Regions from separate parts of the Mesorhizobium sp. RIZ17 genome, predicted to be linked through region 4. Evidence: predicted binding sites of a transcription regulator. Region 4 holds the regulator's gene; each other region holds the start of a gene.
The links. The regulator PhoB, encoded in region 4, activates phosphate uptake and scavenging genes when phosphate is short. The targets are predictions, from matches to a motif close to TGTCATNNANCTGTCAT.
Positions count from the first base shown of each region.

Region 1: phnF (phosphonate metabolism transcriptional regulator PhnF) is a predicted target of PhoB. The motif match lies at 1,979-1,995, and genes of this name have one in related genera.
Region 2: WDX12_RS24145 (RNA degradosome polyphosphate kinase) is a predicted target of PhoB. The motif match lies at 1,619-1,635, and genes of this name have one in related genera.
Region 3: WDX12_RS22190 (acid phosphatase) is a predicted target of PhoB. The motif match lies at 3,211-3,227, and genes of this name have one in related genera.

Region 1 is NZ_CP147861.1:885,284-890,556, forward strand. It holds gene WDX12_RS04350 (zinc-binding alcohol dehydrogenase family protein) at 1-909, shown strand, start outside; gene phnF (phosphonate metabolism transcriptional regulator PhnF) at 1,203-1,949, opposite strand; gene phnG (phosphonate C-P lyase system protein PhnG) at 2,075-2,536, shown strand; gene phnH (phosphonate C-P lyase system protein PhnH) at 2,536-3,147, shown strand; gene WDX12_RS04370 (carbon-phosphorus lyase complex subunit PhnI) at 3,149-4,264, shown strand; gene WDX12_RS04375 (hypothetical protein) at 4,267-4,440, opposite strand; gene WDX12_RS04380 (alpha-D-ribose 1-methylphosphonate 5-phosphate C-P-lyase PhnJ) at 4,500-5,273, shown strand, end outside.
Region 2 is NZ_CP147861.1:4,966,921-4,972,193, reverse strand. It holds gene WDX12_RS24145 (RNA degradosome polyphosphate kinase) at 1-1,461, opposite strand, end outside; gene WDX12_RS24140 (zinc-finger domain-containing protein) at 1,714-1,959, shown strand; gene WDX12_RS24135 (FAD-dependent monooxygenase) at 1,976-3,211, shown strand; gene WDX12_RS24130 (TIGR02117 family protein) at 3,443-4,108, opposite strand; gene WDX12_RS24125 (amino acid ABC transporter ATP-binding protein) at 4,306-5,109, opposite strand; gene WDX12_RS24120 (amino acid ABC transporter permease) at 5,125-5,273, opposite strand, start outside.
Region 3 is NZ_CP147861.1:4,619,613-4,624,885, forward strand. It holds gene WDX12_RS22165 (hypothetical protein) at 66-206, shown strand; gene WDX12_RS22170 (winged helix-turn-helix transcriptional regulator) at 339-755, opposite strand; gene WDX12_RS22175 (dihydrofolate reductase family protein) at 856-1,443, shown strand; gene WDX12_RS22180 (hypothetical protein) at 1,496-1,747, opposite strand; gene WDX12_RS22185 (cytochrome-c peroxidase) at 1,899-3,107, opposite strand; gene WDX12_RS22190 (acid phosphatase) at 3,371-4,903, shown strand; gene WDX12_RS22195 (putative bifunctional diguanylate cyclase/phosphodiesterase) at 4,977-5,273, opposite strand, start outside.
Region 4 is NZ_CP147861.1:1,237,224-1,242,496, reverse strand. It holds gene pstA (phosphate ABC transporter permease PstA) at 1-625, shown strand, start outside; gene pstB (phosphate ABC transporter ATP-binding protein PstB) at 622-1,425, shown strand; gene phoU (phosphate signaling complex protein PhoU) at 1,446-2,153, shown strand; gene phoB (phosphate regulon transcriptional regulator PhoB) at 2,170-2,859, shown strand; gene WDX12_RS06100 (ROK family protein) at 3,188-4,429, opposite strand; gene xylF (D-xylose ABC transporter substrate-binding protein) at 4,796-5,273, shown strand, end outside.

The sequences.
Region 1 (5,273 bases), 350 kb from region 4:
ATCTGCGGCACCGACTACCACATCTTCGAAGGCAAGCACCCCTTCCTGGCCTATCCGCGCATCATGGGCCATGAGGTTTCCGGCACCATCGTCGAGAAGGGCGAAGGCGTCGATCTCGCGGTCGGCGAGCCGGTGATCATCAACCCCTATCTTTCATGCGGCAAATGCATCGCCTGCCGGCACGGCAAACCGAATTGCTGCGTGAAGATCGAGGTGCTGGGCGTGCATCGCGACGGCGCCATGTGCGACGAGATCCTGGTGCCGGCGCAAAACCTCTACCCGACGAACGGCCTGTCGCTGGCCGACGCCGCGGCGGTGGAATTCCTGGCCATTGGCGCGCATGCGGTGCGCCGCTCGCTCGGTCAGTTCGGCCAGCGCACGCTGGTCATCGGGGCCGGCCCAATCGGCCTTGGCACGGCGATCTTCGCGCGCATCGCCGGGCTGGATGTCAGCCTGCTCGACATGAGCGCTGAACGTCTCGGCTTCGCCGAAAAGGAACTCGGCTTTGCCCCGCTGGACAGCTCGAAAGCGGCGGCCGCCGACCTGGTGCGGCAGGCGACCGGCGGCGAAGGGTTCGACCTTGTGTTCGACGCGACCGGCAACACCCAATCGGTGCAGTCGGCCTTCGCCCATGTCGCGCATGGCGGCACGCTGGTGCTGGTCAGCGTCGTCAAGGACGACATCACCTTCTCCGACCCCGAATTCCACAAGCGCGAGATGACGCTGGTCGGCAGCCGCAACGCGCTGAAAGCCGATTTCGACCATGTCGCGGCCTCGATCCGCAACGGCTCCGTGCCGTTGAACAAGCTCGTCACCCATCGCACCACGCTCGCCGGAACGCCGCGCGACCTCGCCAGATGGACGCATGAGAAATCGGGGCTGATCAAAGCGGTCATCGAGGTCGGCTGAGCGCCGGCACGGAGATCTCGGCTCTGGATTCCTGGCAGGTCGCAGCATTGGTGATTGGCCGAAGCGCCTGTCCCTTCGTCATCCACGGGCGGAGCAAGGAGCGTAGCGACGCAGCGCAGACCCGAGGATCCATTCCGTGACGCCGACGCGTTGCAACGATCCAGAATTCTGTTCCGCCGCGCTTTACGATCAAGGTAACGGAATGGATCCTCGGGTCTGCGCTCCGCTTCGCGTCGCTCCGCCCGTGGATGACGACCTCACTGGGCTATCGTCCTGGATGACCGCGTTGAAGGCTAATCGTTGGCCAATAGCCTGAGCTCCACCCGCTCCGCGGGGAAGCGCGACTCCGCGAACTGGATCGGCTGGCCATCGAGCGTGACGTTGACGGCGACGGTGACCAGCACGATGGCGCCCGGCTGCAGATCGAGCGCTGCAAGGTCGTCGGCATCGGCATGACGTGCCGACAGCACGGTCGATTGCCGCAGATAATCGTTGATGCCGAAACGCTTGAGCGAGGCGGTGATCGATCCCGTTTCCGCCATTGCGTCCTCGATGCCGGCGAAGCGCTGGGCGTCGAACCAGGTCGTCGCGCGCGATACTGGATGACCATCGGCCTCGCCACGCGTCTCCAGGCAAATGACGGCCGCGCCCTTGGCGATGCCCAGCGCCTCGGCGATGCGCCGGCTGGCCGGCTCCGTGGATGATGACAAGAGCGCGATGTGCCGCTCGCTCGTCTGCCCCTGCAGCCCGGTCGAGAAGCGCGTGCGCGCGCCGATCGGATAGGACAGCCGTTTGCGCGACAGGACGAAGGTGCCGCGTCCCTGCTCGGCCTTCAGCACGCCTTCCTGCACAAGTGCTGCGATGGCGCTGCGCACCGTATGGCGGTTGACGCCGTAGCGCTCGGCCAGTGCGACTTCGGGCGGCAGCGCCGCATTCTCGGCGAAATCTCCATTGGCAATCGCCTGCAGGATCCTGTCGGCGATCTGCCGCCAAAGCGACACGCCGTTGCGCCTTTCGATACTAGCCGCCAGTCCGGTCACCTATCGCCCCCAAGCATTTTTCCCGCCCTTGTCATCCAGCCGTCATGGACTCCCGTTACGAGGTGAGTATAATTTGTATAGTTGTCTATATCAATAGACAAATTTTCACATGCAGGAGCGATGCCATGCGAGGACAGGAAGCGCGCGAGCAGGCCGGGCGAAAGGCCTTGATGGCGACGCTGGCACATGCCGCGGCCGATGAGATCGCCCGTCTGTGGAGCGAAGCGGGCCTGCCTTCCGAGGCGGAGCTTTTGCGAGGCCCGGAGACCGGATTGGTGACGGTGCGCGGGCGGATCGGCGGCGGCGGCGCGCCGTTCAATGTCGGCGAGGCTACGGTCACCCGCGCCACGGTGCGGCTGCCGTCGGGCCAGGTCGGCCATTCCTATGCGCTCGGCCGCGACAAGGGCAAGGCAAAACTGGCGGCAATCGCTGACGCGCTCTGGCAGGACCCGGCACATCGCGAAGCGGTCGAGACGAAGCTCGCCGCGCCCTTGCGCGCGGCGCTCGATGCGGCGCGCGAGACAAAGCGCGTCGAAACGGCGGCAACGAAAGTGGATTTCTTCACCATGGTGCGCGGAGAGGACTGATGAACATCGCCACGCAATCGATCGACGGCGGTTTCGCCGAGCCGGTCTTCGACGCCCAGGCCGTGTTCCGCGCCATCATGGATGCGATGGCGCGCCCCGGCACCGTCCAGGAGCTGCCGCAGCTCGCCCGCCCGCCGGCGCCGTTGTCGGCGACGGCCGGCGCCGTGGCGCTTGCGCTCTGCGACAACGACACGCCGGTCTGGCTCGATCCGCCGTTCCAGGCGGAGGCCTCGGTCAAGGCCTGGCTCGGCTTCCACACCGGCGCGCCTTTGGCCAACACGCCCGCCGACGCGCATTTCGCCTTTATCGCCAATCCGAAGGAGATGGCGGCGATCGACGGTTTCTCGCAGGGCACGCAGGAATATCCCGACCGCTCGACGACGCTGATCCTGCTCACCGGCGATCTCGGTTCCGGCCCGACGCTGCTGCTCGAAGGCCCCGGCATCGAGAAGACGGCGATGATCGCGCCGACCGGCATGCCGCGCCATTTCGTCGAGCAGTGGAAGCAGAGCAACCAGCGTTTCCCGCGCGGCGTCGACATCATCCTGGCGGCGCCCGGCAGCCTCGCCTGCCTGCCGCGCACCACCCGCATCAAGTCGATGGAGGCATGACATGTATGTCGCGGTGAAAGGCGGCGAGGCCGCCATTGCCAATGCGCACCGCCTGCTTGCCGATCGCCGCCGCGGCGACCGCTCGGTGCCGGCGCTGCGCCTCGACCAGATCGTCGAGCAGCTGGCGCTCGGCGTCGACCGCGTGATGAGCGAAGGCTCGCTCTATGATCGCGAGCTCGCAGCACTCGCCGTCGTCCAGGCGCGCGGCGACATGATCGAGGCGATCTTCCTGGTGCGCGCCTACCGCACCACGCTGCCGCGCTTCGGTTACACCAATCCGGTCGATACCGGCGCCATGCAGCTCGAACGGCGCATATCGGCCACGTACAAGGACCTGCCGGGCGGACAGGTGCTCGGCCCGACCTTCGACTATACCCACCGGCTGCTCGATCCCGAGCTTGCCGCCGGCGCCGAGGTCGAAACACCCGCGCAGCGTCCAGCCGAGGCTGAGGCGATGCCGCGCGTCTCCGCGATCCTCGCCCATGAAGGGCTGATCGAGGCCGACGGCGACATGCCGCTGGACCATGTGCCCGGCGACATCACGCGCGAGCCGCTGCAATTCCCGATGGCACGCGACATCCGCCTGCAGGCGCTATCGCGCGGCGACGAGGGCTTTCTCCTGGCGCTCGGCTACTCGACGCAGCGCGGCTATGCCCGCAACCACCCCTTCGTCGGCGAAGTACGCATCGGCGAGGTCGCGCTGGAGCTGGACGTGCCCGAGCTGCCTTTCGCCGTGCCGCTCGGCTCCATCCGCGTCACCGAATGCCAGATGGTCAACCAGTTCAAGGGCTCGGCCAAGGCGCCGCCACAGTTCACGCGCGGCTACGGCCTTGTCTTCGGCCAGAGCGAGCGCAAGGCGATGGCGATGGCGCTGTGCGACCGGGCGCTGCGCGCCGGCGAGCTCGGCGAGGACGTCGTCGCCGCCGCGCAGGACGAGGAATTCGTCATCTCGCACTCCGACAATGTCCAGGCGACCGGCTTCGTCGAGCACCTGAAGCTGCCGCATTATGTCGACTTCCAGGCCGAGCTCGGCCTGGTTCGCCGCATGCGCGCCGAATACGAGGCACGGGAGAACGAGGACAAGGCCGCCGAGGAGAAGCGGGAGGCTGCGGAATGATCCTAACGTCCGCCGCCACCGAACCACAGGCCGATATAGCCACGCGCGCCGGCAACGGTCTCGCCGCGTGGCGGCGCCTTTGGCGCGGGCAGAACCATCTTCCACAGCACAAAGGCCACGATGCCGGCAAACACCAGCAGCAGCACGCCAAGATGCATCCAACCGGTAGAGTCCATTCGGGCGCCCTCCCGCCTCTTTGGCGCCAAATCCATAGCACAGTGCGGACGTGATCGCCATGACCGACATCGCCACTTACAACTTCGCCTATCTCGACGAGCAGACCAAAAGGATGATCCGCCGCGCCATCCTGAAGGGCATCGCCATTCCCGGCTACCAGGTGCCTTTCGCCTCGCGCGAGATGCCGATGCCTTACGGCTGGGGCACCGGCGGCGTCCAGGTCACCGCCTCGATCATCGGCCCGGTTGACGTGCTGAAGGTCATCGACCAGGGCGCCGACGACACCACCAACGCCGTCTCGATCCGCGCCTTCTTCAAGAAGGTCGCCAATGTCGCCGTCACCACGGAAACGGAGAAGGCGACCATCATCCAGACCCGTCACCGTATCCCCGAACATCCGCTGACGGCGGGCCAGGTGCTGGTCTTCCAGGTGCCGATCCCCGAGCCGCTGCGCTTCCTCGAGCCGCGCGAGACCGAAACGCGAAAAATGCATGCGCTGGAGGAATACGGCCTCATGCATGTGAAGCTCTACGAGGACATCGCCAAGCACGGCCGCATCGCCACCACCTACGCCTATCCGGTCAAGGTCGAGGGCCGCTATGTGATGGACCCCTCGCCGACGCCCAAATTCGACAATCCGAAGATGCACCGCTCGCCTGCCCTGCAGCTGTTCGGCGCCGGCCGCGAGAAGCGCATCTATGCGGTGCCGCCCTTCACCGATGTGGTGAGCCTCGATTTCGAGGATCATCCTTTCGAGGTGCAGACCTTCGACCAGCCCTGCGCGCTGTGCGGCGCCGAGAATGTCTATCTCGACGAGGTCATCCTCGACGAC
Region 2 (5,273 bases), 3.2 Mb from region 4:
GAAGGACAGGTCGGTGTAGATGCGCGCGGTGACCGGGTGGTAGTTGCCGGTGCCGAGATGCACGTAATTGCGCAGCTTGCCGTCCTCGCGGCGCACCACCAGCGACATCTTGGCGTGGGTCTTCAATTCCAGGAAGCCGAACACGACCTGCACGCCGGCGCGTTCGAGGTCGCGCGCCCAGCGGATATTGGCCTCCTCGTCGAAGCGCGCCTTGAGCTCGACCAGCGCCGTGACCGACTTGCCGGCCTCGGCGGCGTCGATCAGCGCGCGCACGATCGGGCTGTCGTTCGAGGTGCGGTAGAGCGTCTGCTTGATCGCCACCACTTCCGGGTCGGCAGCGGCCTGACGCAGGAACTGCACCACCACGTCGAAGGACTCGTAGGGGTGATGGACGACAATGTCCTTCTCGCGAATGGCGGCGAAGCAGTCGCCGCCATGCTCGCGGATGCGCTCGGGAAAGCGCGGATTGTAGGGCGTGAATTTGAGGTCGTCGCGCGGAATGGCGACGATCTCGGAGATCTGGTTGAGTGCCAGCGGACCGGTGAGCACGCTGATGCGGCTCGACGAGACGCCGAGCTCGCCGGCGACGAAGTCGCGCAATTGAGCCGGCATCAGCGTGTCGAATTCGATGCGGATCACCGAGCCGCGACGCCGCCGCTTCAGCGCCGTTTCGAACAGGCGCACCAGGTCTTCCGACTCTTCCTCGACCTCGATGTCGCTGTCGCGGATGATGCGGAACGTGCCCGAGCCCTTGACCTCGTAGCCGGGGAAAAGCTTGCCGATATAGATGCCGACCACTTCCTCCAGCGGAATGAAGCGGACATGGTTCTTGCGGTCGGGCAGGCGGATGAAACGCTTGAGCGCCACCGGCAGGCGCAGCAGTGCGCTCATCTCCTCGCCATTCTTGCGATGGCGCAGTTGCAGGGCGATGGAAAAGCCGAGATTGGGAATGAAGGGAAACGGATGCGCCGGGTCGATCGACAGCGGCGTCAGCACCGGGAAAACCTGTTCCTGGAAATGCTCCTCCAGCCAGGCCTTCTCGTCCTTGGTCAGCGCATCGCGGGTGATGCTTTCGATGCCTTCCTTGTTGAGCAGGACCATCAGTGCCGAGAGGCTCTTCTGCTGGTCCTCCTGCAGGCGCTCGACCTCGCGCAGCAATTGCTCGAGCTGCTGCTCGGGCGTGCGGCCGTCAGGGCTTTTCAGCGCGATGCCCTCGCGCACCTGGCCGGCGAGGCCGGCGACGCGGACCATGAAGAATTCATCGAGATTGGCGGCCGAGATCGACAGGAAGCGGACGCGCTCGAGCAGCGGATGATGCTCGTTCAGCGATTCCTCCAGGACGCGGCGGTTGAATTGCAGCCAGGAGAATTCGCGGTTGACGAAACGGTCGGGATTGCCGCCGTCCGGGCTTGCCGCCACGACGGTGATGAACTCGCTCTGCACAGGCTTCAGTTCGTTCATGGTTTCCCGCTCTTGCCCGCTACCGTCCCCAGGGAGCGCCGCATATTGCCGTTCGGCGACGCTCTAACATGTTTTTGTGACGCATGATCGTCACGGAATCGATCCGTGCGCGGAGCCATGCGCTTAACCGGCTCAACTTATCCTCTGCCAGCCTTTTGCGACAGTTTGATTTCATCGATCTTGCAAACTGGCCTGTTATGCTCCAGATGCAGACGGGTCACACCCACTGGCCGAACCCAATTGGAGACGACGATGGCAGGCGGTAGCATTCCCCATTTCCAGAACGACGCGGGCCATCCGGTCATCGAGATCGGCGTCAGGGAATTCATGTGCACCGGCGCCAACCCGCCTTTCGACCATCCGCATGTGTTCCTCGACATGGGCGACGACAATGAAAAGGTCTGCCCCTACTGCTCGACGCTCTACCGCTATTCGCCGTCGCTGAAGGCGACGGAAACGCAGCCGGCCGGCTGCCTCTATGTCGACCAGGCCGCCTGACCCTTTTTCCCCGATCATGGCTGAAACACGGTCCCAGCAAATCGTCATCGCCGGGGCTGGCATCGCCGGATTGACGGCGGCGCTCGCTTTTGCCGAGCGCGGTTTCCCGGTAAAGCTGTTCGAGCAGGCAAAGCAGCTCGAAGCCGCCGGCGCCGGGCTCCAGCTTTCACCCAACGCGACCCGCATCCTGCGCCAGCTCGGCGTGCTCGATCGCCTGCTGGCCGACGCGATCCGGCCTGAAGCGGTGGTGCTGAAGGACGCGAGAAGCCTGCGCGAGCTGGCCCGCGTGCCGCTTGGACAAGCCGGAGAAAAACGCTGGCGCGCGCCCTATCTGGTGGCGCATCGCGCCGACCTGCAGGCAGCGCTGATGGCGGCAGTGGCGGACCGGCCCGATATCGAGCTTGTCACCGGCGCGCGCGTGACCGGCATCGCGGCCGACGCGCCGGGTATCAGCGTGACAGTCGAGACGGATGGCAAAGCTGCACAGGTCGCTGGCAGCCTGCTGGTCGGAGCCGACGGCGTCTGGTCCACGGTTCGCGCACAGCTTGCCGGCGGGGAATCCGGTTTCGCGAAAAGCCGCTTCTCGGGCCGACTGGCCTGGCGCGCCACAGTGGCGACCGAAAGTCCCGCAGGGCAGGCTTTTGCCGAGATCGGCGCGGCGGGATGCGTCACCACCTTCCTGCATCCCGGCTTCCATTTGGTCGCCTATCCGGTGAGCAAGGGCAGCGCCGTCAATCTCGCCGCCTTCACCAAGGGCGAGCAGATCGCGGAAGGCTGGTCAGGCCATGCCGACCCGGCCATCCTCTCCAGTGCCATGCGCGGCACCGCGGCGAAGCTCGCAAGGCTCGTCGCGCTGGCGGGGCCATGGACGGCGTTTCCGATGCACACGGTCCGGCAACGGCGCTGGGCGGTCCCGCAAGGCATCGCGCTGATCGGCGACGCCGCGCATGCCATGACACCGTTCGCGGCGCAGGGCGCGGCGATGGGGATCGAGGATGCCGCGATGCTGGCCAATCTGGTCGCCGATTTTCCGGACGATCCGAAGCAGAGCCTGACTATCTGGGAGAATCTGAGACGGCCGCGCGTCGAAAAGGTGCTGAAGCGCGGCACGCTCAATCGCCTGGCCTGGCATGCCAGGGGACCGGTGGCGATTGCCCGCAACCTGGTGCTGGCGACGCGGCCGGCGGAGAAACTCGCGGCCGATCTGGACTGGCTGTATGGCTGGGAGGAGCGGAAGGTTGTGAGGCGGTAGTGGATGCCTAACGGGCGAAAAGTTGGATAGGCTGGCGGGCCAGCGCCCCCCTCTGTCCTGCCGGACATCTCCCCCGCAAGGGGGGAGATTGGCAGCTCACGCGCCTCGTTCATCCTGCGACGTTGGCGATTGGCGAAAGCCGCAGCTACAGCTGATCTCCCCCCTTGCGGGGGAGATGGCCGGCAGGCCAGAGGGGGGTGTGACGGAACTCGGCGCTCGCTTGGACGAGTGCTAATTGTATATCCTCAGCGACCACCCCAACGACATCGGCAGCGGGTTCCACCATCCCGTGCGAAGGCCTGCAATACGCAGTCCCGCTGCCGTCCAGGTGTTGCAGCCGACCAGAGCGTTGAAATGGCCGTTGGCTTCGTAGAAACGGTCATAGGTTGAATAGCCCGCATTCTCGATCACCACTGGTCCCTCAGGCCCTTGCTGGAAACTCGCGGCGATGTAGTCGAGCAACGTCGAAAAGTGCTGCTCGTCGATGTCGAAACCTGCAACATCCGGGTGTGGTTCCTTGATCGCGCCGGCAAGATCGACATGCATCACCGAAGCGTCGAGCGTCAGCGCCTTCAACACCGGCCCGGCCTTCAGTTGCGACCAGGTCGGCGTCTCCAGATAGAAGGCGCGACCGCCCCAGCCGAAGACGATGTAGCGCTCCTCCGGCACGTCGATCGGCAGACCGGCATCGGCCAGGAAGGCAAAGCGCCGGCGCACGCCATCGTCGAGGGGCACGGCGATATCGGTGTGGATTGGGTTCTTGAGCACCAATATGCGCCGCGTCCCCTCGCCTGCGGCGGCGGCTGGCCAGAGCGGGCGCGGCACCAGCGTGCCGAGCGCGGCGGCAAGCACCACCGCACCCACCAGCATCGCCAGGTATCGCAAGGTTCTTCTCATCGGGCGCGGCGGTTCTGTCCGGGACGTCGTCATACTCGGGCTTGACCCGAGTATCCATGCCGTGACCTCTGCCGAGGGGTGCAGCGGTGCGGAATTCTGAAACGTGGCAACGCCTCGGTGTCACGGCATGGATTCTAGGGTCTGCGCCGCGTCGCTCGCTCCTTGCTCCGCCCTAGAATGACGAAGCAGAGGCCCGCTCAGTGCAGGATCTGCGACAGGAAAAGCTTCGTGCGCTCATGGCGCGGATGGTCGAAGAACTCGGCCGGCGTGTTCTGCTCGACGATCTGGCCCTGATCCATGAAGATCACGCGATTGGCCACCTTGCGGGCAAAGCCCATCTCATGGGTGACGCAGAGCATGGTCATGCCCTCTTCCGCCAGCCCCACCATCGTCTCCAGCACTTCCTTGATCATCTCCGGATCGAGCGCCGAGGTCGGCTCGTCGAAGAGCATGATGCGCGGGTTCATGCACAGCGAGCGCGCGATCGCCACGCGCTGCTGCTGACCGCCGGAGAGCTGGCCCGGATATTTGTTGGCCTGTTCCGGAATCTTGACGCGCTTGAGGAAATGCATGGCGATCTCCTCGGCCTGCTTCTTCGGCATCTTGCGCACCCAGATCGGCGCCAGCGTGCAGTTCTCCAGGATGGTCAGATGCGGGAACAGGTTGAAGTGCTGGAACACCATGCCGACCTCGCGGCGCACCTCGTCGATCTTCTTCAGATCGTTGGTGAGCTCTTTGCCGTCGACGATGATCTTGCCCTTCTGATGCTCTTCCAGCCGGTTGATACAGCGGATCATGGTCGATTTGCCCGATCCCGAAGGTCCGCAAATGACGATGCGCTCGCCGCGCATCACCTTGAGGTTGATGTCCTTCAGCACGTGGAATTCGCCATACCATTTGTGCATGCCGACGATATCGATGGCGACATCGGTGGTCGAGACATGCATCTTTCCGGCATTGACCTTGAGGTCTTCCGCGCTGACGGCGTTTTCGGTGGCCATGGCCAATTCCCCTTTTTATCTTTTGTAGCCGGTGTCGAGCCGGCGTTCGGTGTACATTGAATAGCGCGACATGCCGAAGCACAACAGCCAGAAAACGAAGGCGGCAAAGATCAGGCCCGACTTCGGGGTCTGCGGCGTCGCCCAATTGGGGTCGGCGAAGTTCT
Region 3 (5,273 bases), 3.4 Mb from region 4:
GGCTGTATATGGTAACAAGCGAGCCAGACAGTGTCCGCGTAAAAACCCTCAATGGCCAATGGATAGTGCGTGTCGTCGATGGCGGCAGGCTGACGCAGCAAGTGTTCGACATTCACGCGCAGGCCGAGATATTCGCCGAGGAGGAGCGACTGCGACTGGGATTGCCCGGGGAGCCGCCGGCCGAGGAGCCGGTAGGGCTGCAGTGACACGGACGGCCTCGCTGACAGGCGAGGGGGATTGTTGTCCAATGTTTGATCGATCGGCTCGCGGACAGCCGACGCTGGCGGCCGCCTCGCCGCAGCATTGGACGGCCGGTGCGCCGACAGCACGCCGCCCCGTTACTCCAGATGCTCGGCTTTCAGCTTTTCTTTCATCTGCTCGAGCGCCGGCTGGCCGCCGGCCGCCAGCTCATCCGCTATCCGCGCAAGGTTGTCGTCCGCCTTGCGATATTTGCTGCCCCAGGCGCCCAGTGCCGCCAGCATCGGCAAAAGGTCGATGCCAGCCTCGGTCAGCCGATAGATCGCCTTCAGCCCATGGCTCGGGTCGTCGCTGCGGGTGAGGACGCCTTCGTCGACCAGCGTCTGCAGCCGCTCGGCCAGCGTGCGCGACGAGATGCCTTCGTCGGATTGCAGGAACTCGCGAAAATGCCGTTTCCCGGCAAAGGCCAGGTCGCGGATGATGAGCAGCGTCCAGCGGTCGCCGAGCAATTCGAGCGAGAGGCTGATCGGACAGCCGGACCGTCCCTTGGTCGACATCAGTATGGTTCCATTTTTAAATCACTTTACTATTGACACCATTTCCCGATCTGGGTCAATGGTTCCGAAAGTAAAGCAATTAAGCGCGAGGGAACCGGACATGAAGAAGCTCATCCTGCAGATGCAGATGTCGGTCGACGGTTTTGTCGGCGCCGACGAGGGGCATCACTGGCAGCTCTGGGAATGGGGCGATGACAGCGCCTGGGACGAGGAGCTCAAGCGGGACTTCAACGCCGTCTTTGCTTGTATCGACACCATCCTGTTGAGCCGCAAGATGGCTGAGGAGGGGTATCTGACCCATTGGAGCAACGCGGCGAGGAAATTTCCGAAGGACCCTTTCTACGCCTTCGCGCAGCGCATCGTGGAGGCTGAGAAGGTTGTGGCGAGCGGCAAGCTCGAGGCATCGCGCTGGGAACGCACGCGGCTCGTCAGCGGCGACCTGCCACGCGAGGTCGCTGCGCTGAAGCAAGGCGAGGGCGGCGACATCGCCGTGTTCGGCGGCGCGGGCTTTGCCGCTGCGCTGATCGCCGCCGGGGTGGTCGACGAGTTTCAGCTCTTCATCAATCCGGTGGTTGTGGGCAGCGGCCGCCGCATCTTCGACAAGGGCGGTTTTGGCAGGCTGAAGCTCCTCGGCTCGAAGCCCTATGCCTGCGGCATGGTGGTGAGTCGCTACGCGCCGGCGCACTGAGAGGCAACAACCGAGGCCGCACTGCCTTGAATCAATCCGGCAGCGCGCCTTCTCAACCGCCTGTTTGGTTGTGTCTTTCCCGGATCGGCTGCGAGCCGCCTCCGCTGACCAGCCACAGTTGCGCGCCCGGCCGGCCGGGCCGCGGCCAGGCTGCGTGGTCGTTGCCCACGGCGGCGAACCAGCGGGCTTCGCGCGATGTCAGGCCGATAAGCACCCGGCCGGCATATTCGGCCGGTGCGCCAATACCCGCATCGAACACCGCCCAAGTGCTGCCGGGCGGCTCCTGCACCGCGACGAACCGCATCGGAGACTCCATCTGTGAAGAGATGGGCAACATAGCAGGCGCGACTTGGCGTTCCTATGACGTGGCTCACATTGGCACACATTTACGGTGGATAGACGGCCCCGGCTGCAAGCATGCCGTGCGTCCCCATCAATCGCCTTGGCCGTTTGCCTTACTGCCCCGCCTGGTCGGCGTCGGTCAGCGTGCCGAGGAAGGCGACGATGTCGTCGATCTCGGCGTCGCTCAGCGCCGGCTTGTCGCCGGGCTTTCTACCGTTGAACGGCGGGTCGGTGTTGAGGTTCGGCCAGTAGGCCTTTGGCAGGTCGTCGAATTTGTCGACCGTGCCGTCCGCCATCTTCGGATACCAGCGCGCGGGGTCGCTGTCGCGGCTGGCGTAGAAGGCGACCGCCTCGCGCAACGCGTGGAAATAGCCATTGTGGAAGAAGCTTTTGCGCAAGGCCACGTTGCGCAGGGTCGGCGTCTTGAACAGGCCGCAATATTCGGCGCGGCCCTTGAAATCGGTGCGCAGCGGGCCGCACAGGCCAAGGTCGACATAATTGGGATCGGCGTTGGCGGGAATCGCCGGATTGCGCGGCACGGCGACCGCGATTAGGCCGTAATCGGTGAACTGCGGCGGCTCGCCGTCATTGGCCGGCTCGCTCAAGTGACAGCTTGCGCAATTGCCCTTGGTCTCGTCCTCGAACAGCATGCGGCCGCGCAGCTCCTGTGCGGAAAGCTGCGCCTTGCCGGCGAGGAAGGCGTCGTAGCGGCTGGAATAGGGATAGAAGTCGGCGCTGCTCTGCTCGAAGGTGCCGAGCGCATCCACCGCAGCGTCGAAGGCGTCCTTTGGGTCGTCGAAGACATCGGCGCCGAACGCCGCCTTGAAGGCATCGGCATAGGGCGCCTTGCGCAGGCTGGCGACCACCTCGGCCTCGTCTTTGTTGCCCATCTCGAAGGACGACAGCAGCGGAATCCTCGCCTGGTCCTTGCCATGGTCGGCGCGGCCGTCCCAGGTCAGGCCGCCGGTCGGGCCATTGTCGACGCTTTCGTCGCCTTCGTCCTCGGAGTCGTAAAAATGCTCGGTGAAGGCCGGCGCCGCCTGCAGGTAGCGCAGCGATGGGACAGTGCGGACGCCCGGCTGGTCGAGCTTTGCCCCGCCTATCTCGACCGGCGAAGCCGAGGCCGGTCCGAAGGCGTGGTTGGGATCGTGGCAGGACGAGCAGGCCTGCTTGCCCGAGGCCGAGAGCGAAGGGTCGAAGAACATCTGCCGCCCGAGCGCAGTCAGCGCGTCGGCGCGGGCAAAGGCGTCCTGGCGCGACATGGGGCCGGGATGGACGCCGGAAGGTTCCGCGGTGTTGGCAGGCGCGGTCAAGCCGACCATCGAGGCAGTCAGAAGGGCGATCGTGTGATTTTTCCGTCCCATCGTCTGCGGCGACATCCCTGATTTCCTTCGCCCGATTCCGTTCGCGACGTAAGGATCGAGTGCAACGGATTGATGACCGGCGTATTCGCTCACGAAACCGTGTTCGGCCGGGGCGGAACTGTCACAAAGGTGACAACGCACCGAAGTAGCTGGGCATAGATGCAGGTTGCTTGCCTGCATTGCCGTCCTCCAGCCATTCCCAAGCCACGAGGCATTTCCCGATGACCCGGTCCTTTCTCTCGCTCTGCCTCGCCTCCACGGCGCTGGCATCGCTCTCCATTGCTGCCCACGCGGCTCCTCCCGGCTACGACAAGATCGACACCGTCGTCGTCATCTACGCCGAGAACCGCAGCTTCGATAACCTCTATGGCGGCTTCCCCGGCGCCAACGGCCTGGCCAATGTCTCGCTCGACCAGGCGCGCCAGCTCGACCGCGACGGCAAGCCGCTTTCGGAATTGCCGCCGGCATGGGGCGGACTGACCGGCAAGGGCGTCACCCCGGCGGTGACGGAAGCGCAGAGCGCGCATCTTCCCAATGCCGCTTTCGCGATCGACGACCCCAAGGGCTTCAACGAAAGCACCAACGTCGTCACGCACGACCTCTGGCACCGCTTCTACCAGGAGCAGATGCAGATCGACGGCGGCCGGAACGACAAGTTCGTCGCCTGGGCCGATTCCGGCTCGCTGGTCATGGGCCATTACGACGGCTCGAATCTGCCGATGTGGAACATCGCCAAGAAATACGTGCTGGCGGACAACTTCTTCCAGGGGGCCTTCGGCGGCTCCTTCCTCAACCACTTCATGCTCGCCTGCGCCTGCGCGCCTTACTATCCGAACGCCGACACCAGCCCGGTGAAGGGCCAGATCGCCATCGTCGAGCCGGATGGCGTGACGCTGAAGCCGGCCGACAATTCGCCCGCCTCGGCGCTGGGTGGCGTGCCGAAATTCGCCAATGACGGCGCCATCACGCCCGACTTCTACGCCGTCAACACCATGCAGCCGCCTTACCAGCCGAGCGCCAACAAGCCGGCGGAGGGTGGTGACAAGGCGCTGGCCGATCCGGCGCAGCCGACCACGCTGCCGCCGCAGCACGAGATCACCATCGGTGACCTACTGTCGCTGAAGGGCATTTCCTGGGCCTGGTATTCGGGCGCCTGGCAGGCGGCGCTCGACGGCAAGAACGCGACGCCCGTGCCGAATTTCCAGTTCCACCACCAGCCCTTCAACTATTTCGCGGCCTATGCGCCGGGCACGCCCGCTCGCGCCGAGCACATCAAGGATGGCGGCCTCGACGGCGTCGAGTTCATCAAGGCGATCGACGATGGCAAGCTGCCGGCCGTCACCTTCTACAAGCCGCAGGGCAACCTCAACGAGCACGCCGGCTATGCCGATGTGACCTCTGGCGACCAGCATCTGGCCGACCTCGTCGCGCATCTCGAAAAGAGCCCGCAATGGGCGCATATGCTGGTCGTCGTCACCTATGACGAGAATGGCGGCTTCTGGGACCACGTCGCGCCGCCCAAGGCCGATCGCTGGGGCCCGGGCAACCGCATCCCGGCCTTCATCATCTCGCCCTATGCCAAGATGGGCATGGTCGACCACACGCAGTACGACACCACCTCGATCCTGCGCTTCATCACCAACCGCTACGACCTGCCGGTGCTGCCGGGCATCGTCGCCCGCGACAAGGCGCTGCGCAACAACGACCAGCCGCCGATGGGCGATCTGACGGCGGCGCTCGATCTGACGAAGTAGGCGTTGAACACCCAACGAAAAGGCCCGCCTCGGCGGGCCATTTCGTTGACCTGGCGCTGGACCGCTGAACCACCTATGCGGTCAAGGCTGCGTGCTGCTCGAAAAGCACATGCAGCTGGGAGGCCGGCATAGGCCGCCCGAACAGCCATCCCTGGACATCCGTGCAGCCGTTCTCCCTGACCAGCAGATACTGGTCTTGCGTCTCGACGCCCTCCGCCGTGGTCGTCATGCCGAGCGTGCTGCCGAGTTCGGCGACGGCCTTGACGATAGCCCGGCTTTCGCTGCTCTCGCACATCAGGCTGACGAAGCTGCGATCGATCTTGATGCGGTCGAACGGAAACGACCGCAGGTAGCTCAACGAGGAGTAGCC
Region 4 (5,273 bases):
GACGATCATCGGCATCATCGTCGGCACGCCGATCGGCGTGCTGGCCGGTACCTACATGGCCGAGTACGGGCGCTTCTCGAAGCTCACGACGATCGTGCGCTTCATCAACGACATCCTGCTGTCGGCGCCATCGATCATCATCGGCCTGTTCGTCTATGAGCTGATGGTACGGCCGATGGGGCACTTCTCGGCGATTGCCGGCGCCGTCGCCCTGTCGATCCTGGTGATCCCCGTCGTGGTGCGCACCACAGAGGACATGCTGAACCTCGTGCCCAACGCGCTGCGCGAAGCGGGCACCGCCATCGGCGCGCCACGCTGGGTGGTGATCCGCTCGGTCGCCTACCGCGCGGCCCTGTCCGGCATCGTGACCGGCATCCTGCTGGCGATCGCCCGCATCTCCGGCGAAACCGCGCCGCTTCTCTTCACCGCGCTCAACAACCAGTTCTGGTCGAGCAATCTCAATGCCCCGATGGCCAGCCTGCCGGTGACCATCTTCCAGTTCGCCCTCAGCCCTTACGAGGAATGGCAGCAGCTGGCCTGGACGGGCGCACTCATAATCACCCTTACGGTTCTCGGGCTGAGCATTATCGCCCGCAGCCTGACCGGACGCAGAGAGGACAGATGAAACCGATGTTGTCCACCGACCTGAACGTAGCCGACACGACCGTCGAGAAGGCCAAGATCGAGGTCAAGAACCTCAATTTCTACTATGGCCAATCGAAGGCGCTGAAGGACATCAACCTGTCCTTGCCGGAGCGCAGCGTGACCGCCTTCATCGGCCCGTCGGGCTGCGGGAAGTCGACGCTGCTGCGCGTGCTCAACCGCATCTACGAGCTCTATCCGAAGCAGAGCGCCGAGGGCCAGGTACTGCTCGACGGCAAGAACATCCTCGACCGCTCGCAGGACCTCAACCTTCTGCGCACCAAGATCGGCATGGTGTTCCAGAAGCCGACGCCGTTCCCGATGTCGATCTACGAGAACATCGCCTTCGGCGTCAGGCTGTATGAGAAGATCAGCAAGGCCGAGATGGACAGCCGCGTCGAGTCGGCGCTGAAGCGCGCCGCGCTGTGGAACGAGGTCAAGGACAAGCTCAACGCCAGCGGCCTCAGCCTTTCCGGCGGCCAACAGCAGCGCCTGTGCATCGCCCGCACCGTGGCGGTGAAGCCCGAGGTCATCCTGCTCGACGAGCCGGCCTCGGCGCTCGATCCGCTGTCGACCGCCAAGATCGAGGAACTGATCGACGAGTTGCAGGCCGACTATACGATCGTCATCGTCACCCACAACATGCAGCAGGCGGCGCGCGTGTCGAGGCAGACGGCGTTCATGTATCTGGGCGAGCTGGTGGAGTTCGACCGGACCGAGAAGATCTTCACCTCGCCCCGCGAAAAGCGCACGCAGGACTACATCACCGGCCGCTTCGGCTGAGTTCATACGAGGACATCATCATGGCCGAACATACCGTCGCCTCCTTCGACGAGGATCTGAGGCAGATCAGCCGGCTTATCAACGACATGGGCGATCTGGCCGGCTCCATGGTCGGCGGCGCGACCAGGGCCCTGCTCGAAACCGACAATGCGCTGGCGCAGCGCGTCGTCTCCGACGACGCCATCATGGACGCGCGCCAGCGCGAGCTTGACGACCGCGCCATCACGCTGATCGCCAAGCGGCAGCCGATGGCGGACGACCTGCGCAACGTTGTCGGCTCGATCCGCATGGCGGGCGATCTCGAACGCATCGGCGATCTTGCCAAGAACATCGCCAAGCGCGTTGGCGCGGTCGGCGTCAGCACCGCGCCGCGCGACCTCACGCATTCGATCGATTCCATGGCGCAGCTGGTGCTGATCCAGGTCCAGGCCGTGACCCAGGAATATATGGTGGGCGACGCCACTGCGCTGGCCAAGCTGCGCAACGACGACGAGCGCATCGACGTCAAATACACGTCCGTCTTCCGCGAGCTGTTGACCTACATGATGGAAGATCCGCGCAACATCACCGCTTGCACGCATCTTCTGTTCTGCGCCAAGAATCTCGAGCGCATCGGCGACCATGTGACCAACATCGCCGAGAACGCCTATTATGTGCTCACCGGTACGCAATTGCCCGCCAACCGTCCCAAGCAGGACGAGACGGCAATGTCGGCGCCGGCGGCCTGACGAGAAGGTTACCCCGATGATCGCGCCACGCATCATGGTGGTGGAGGATGAGGAGCCGCTGGGGGTGCTGCTCCGCTACAATCTCGAATCCGAGGGTTACCAGGTGGAAGTGGTGACCCGCGGCGACGAGGCCGAAATCCGCCTTCAGGAAAACGTTCCCGACCTGCTCGTGCTCGACTGGATGGTGCCGGCGGTTTCCGGCATCGAGCTCTGCCGGCGCCTCAGGATGCGGCCCGAGACCGAGCGGCTGCCGATCATCATGCTGACGGCGCGGGGCGAGGAAAGCGACCGCGTGCGCGGGCTCTCGACCGGCGCCGACGACTACCTGGTCAAGCCGTTCTCGACGCCGGAATTCATGGCGCGCGTCAAGGCGCTGCTGCGCCGCGCCAAGCCGGAGGTGCTGTCCAGCGTGCTCAAGGTCGGCGACATCGTGCTCGACCGCGAGTCGCATCGCGTCTACCGCAAGAAGAGCGAGATAAGGCTCGGCCCGACCGAGTTCCGCCTGCTCGAATTCATGATGCGGCATCCTGGCCGCGTGTTCTCGCGCAGCCAACTGCTCGACAATGTCTGGGGCGAGACGATCTATATCGACGAGCGCACGGTGGACGTCCATGTCGGCCGCCTGCGCAAGGCGGTCAACAACGGCCGCATGCCCGACGTCATCCGAACCATTCGCGGGGCGGGTTACGCGATCAGGGAGGATTAGGGATAGGGCGCGGAAGCGCTGACGGGCTCCGCTCCCGGCATCTGCGATGGTGATTAGCCGAGACGCTTCTAGCGTCGTCATCCACGGGCGGAGCAAGGAGCGTAGCGACGCAGCGCAGACCCGAGGATCCATTCCGTGACTTCGACGCGCCGGGGCGGTGCAGAATTCTGCTCCGCTGCGCCTACGATCGAAGTAACGGCATGGATTCCAGGGTCTGCGCTGCGTCGCTTCGCTCCTGTTTCGCCCTGGAATGACGAAGCTGCGGGGCCATCGCTAATCTCAAGCGTCTGCTGCTGTCCTCAGCGACCAGCGGTCACTTCAAAGCCGCTCAGGCCACGTTTTTTCCGCTGCCCGCTCTTGCCTGCATGCCCGGCGCGAAAATCTCCTGGTCGACGAAGGTCAGCGCGCGCATGGCGCAGCCTTCGCGGATCAGCGGCAGCTCGTTAGGCTCGGTGTCGAAGGAGATCGATTCCGAGTGCTGGCCGCCCGCGGTCTGGGCGATCGCCTCCCTTAGCGCCGGCTCGATCAGGTCGAAGGCGGCCGCGCTGACGCCGACCATGGCCACGGGCGCCGGGTCGATGAGGGCGAACAGGCTGCCGAGACCGAAACCAAGCGCCTCGCCTGCCCGACGGTAAGCCTCCCGCTCGGGGCCGTCCTTCTCGCGCGCCTTGGCGGCCAGGGCTCGCATGTCGGCGTCGCCGACGTCGACCGGCTCGGCGTCCTCGCTCATTTTCATGGCGCTGCGCCAGATCGCGTAATTGCCGGCATAGGCCTCGACGCAGCCGCGCCGGCCGCAGCGGCAAAGCGCGCCGCCCGGGCGGTGGATCATGTGGCCGAATTCGCCGCCCGAGGAATGCGTGCCGGTGAACAGCGCGCCCTTCAGCACCAGACCCATGCCGATGCCGTGCGACAGGAGGATGGCGATGAAGTCGTCGCGATAGCGCTCGGGGTCGCGCCATTGCAGCGCCACCGCCATCATGTTGCAGTCGTTCTCCATGGTGGCGGGGATGCCGAATTCCTGCTCGAGGATGTCGGCGAAAGGAATGTCGGTCAGCGGCGTTATCGGCGACCACAGCATGGCCCGTGCGTGGGAATCGGTGATGCCCTGGATGCCCATGGCGATGCGGGCGACGCTGCTCACGTCGAGGTCGGGATCCTGCAGCCGGCGCCGGACGATCGCCACGCATTCGCCGATCAAGTCGTCGCGGGGCATGACAAGCGTGTCCAAGCGCTGCTGCTCCTCGGCGACCACCTGGCCGGCATAATCGATCACGGCGACCGACAGGAAGTTCAGCGACAAGACCACGGTCAGCACCGCGGCGGCTTCAGGGTTCAGCGCCAGGCCGATCTGCGGCCGGCCGCGTTTCAGCGCCGTCGGCTCGCTGGCCTTGCTCTCGGTGAGAATGCCTTCCTGGATCAGATCGGCGGAGATCGCCGAAATGGTCGAGTGGCTGAGCCCGGTGGTGGCGGCAATCTCCGTGCGCGAAGGCTGGCCGGCGCGGCGCACGGCCGAAATCACCATGGCGCGGTTGCGCCGGCGCAAATCGTCGTGACGGATTCCGACCGACATGTCTTCGCACGTCCTCCCCGGTCATCGCGGCCTTGTGATGATGCCATGGCCTAGCGTTGACACGCCAGACGGTTCACCATTTGCGGAAACGGCGAACCGTCTGTCTTTTGTTCTGACGCAATTCCGGGCGGAAAACCGCTGCGCACTTTTCCTGGAATTGCTTCTGGATACTGGCAGAAGCCAAGGTCCATGTCATTATTTATTGCGGGTGTCGAAAAAAATGTTCGGACCCATCAAAACCCATCAGAATCGCGGTTGACAGCGTCGTTTTGCTGGATCACTATTTTTTTGAGGCTCGAAAAAAAGCCTCTGTACCGGCCTTCGGGCCAGTCTGGGTCGCGCCGCACAGAGCGCAGGGAGGATATCATGAAGAAATTCGCAGCCGCCATCCTGGCGGGCGTTGCCATGTCGCTGACGTTGGCGTCGGTCGCCGAGGCGAAGGACAAGGTGATCGGCGTCTCTTGGTCGAATTTCCAGGAAGAGCGCTGGAAGACCGACGAAGCGGCGATGAAGGCAGCCATCGAGGCCGCCGGCGACAAGTATATTTCGGCCGACGCGCAGTCCAATCCGGGCAAGCAGCTGACCGATGTCGAAAGCCTGATCTCGCAGGGCGCCAATTCGCTGATCATCCTGGCTCAGGATGCCTCGGCCATCGGTCCGGCGGTGCAGAAGGCGCTCGACGAAGGCATTCCGGTCGTCGGCTATGACCGCCTGATCGAGAACAAGGACGTCTTCTACCTGACCTTCGACAACAAGGAAGTCGGCCGCATGCAGGCCCGCGAGGTGTTCAAGGCCAAGCCGGAAGGCAACTACGTCTTCATCAAGGGCTCGGGTTCCGATCCGA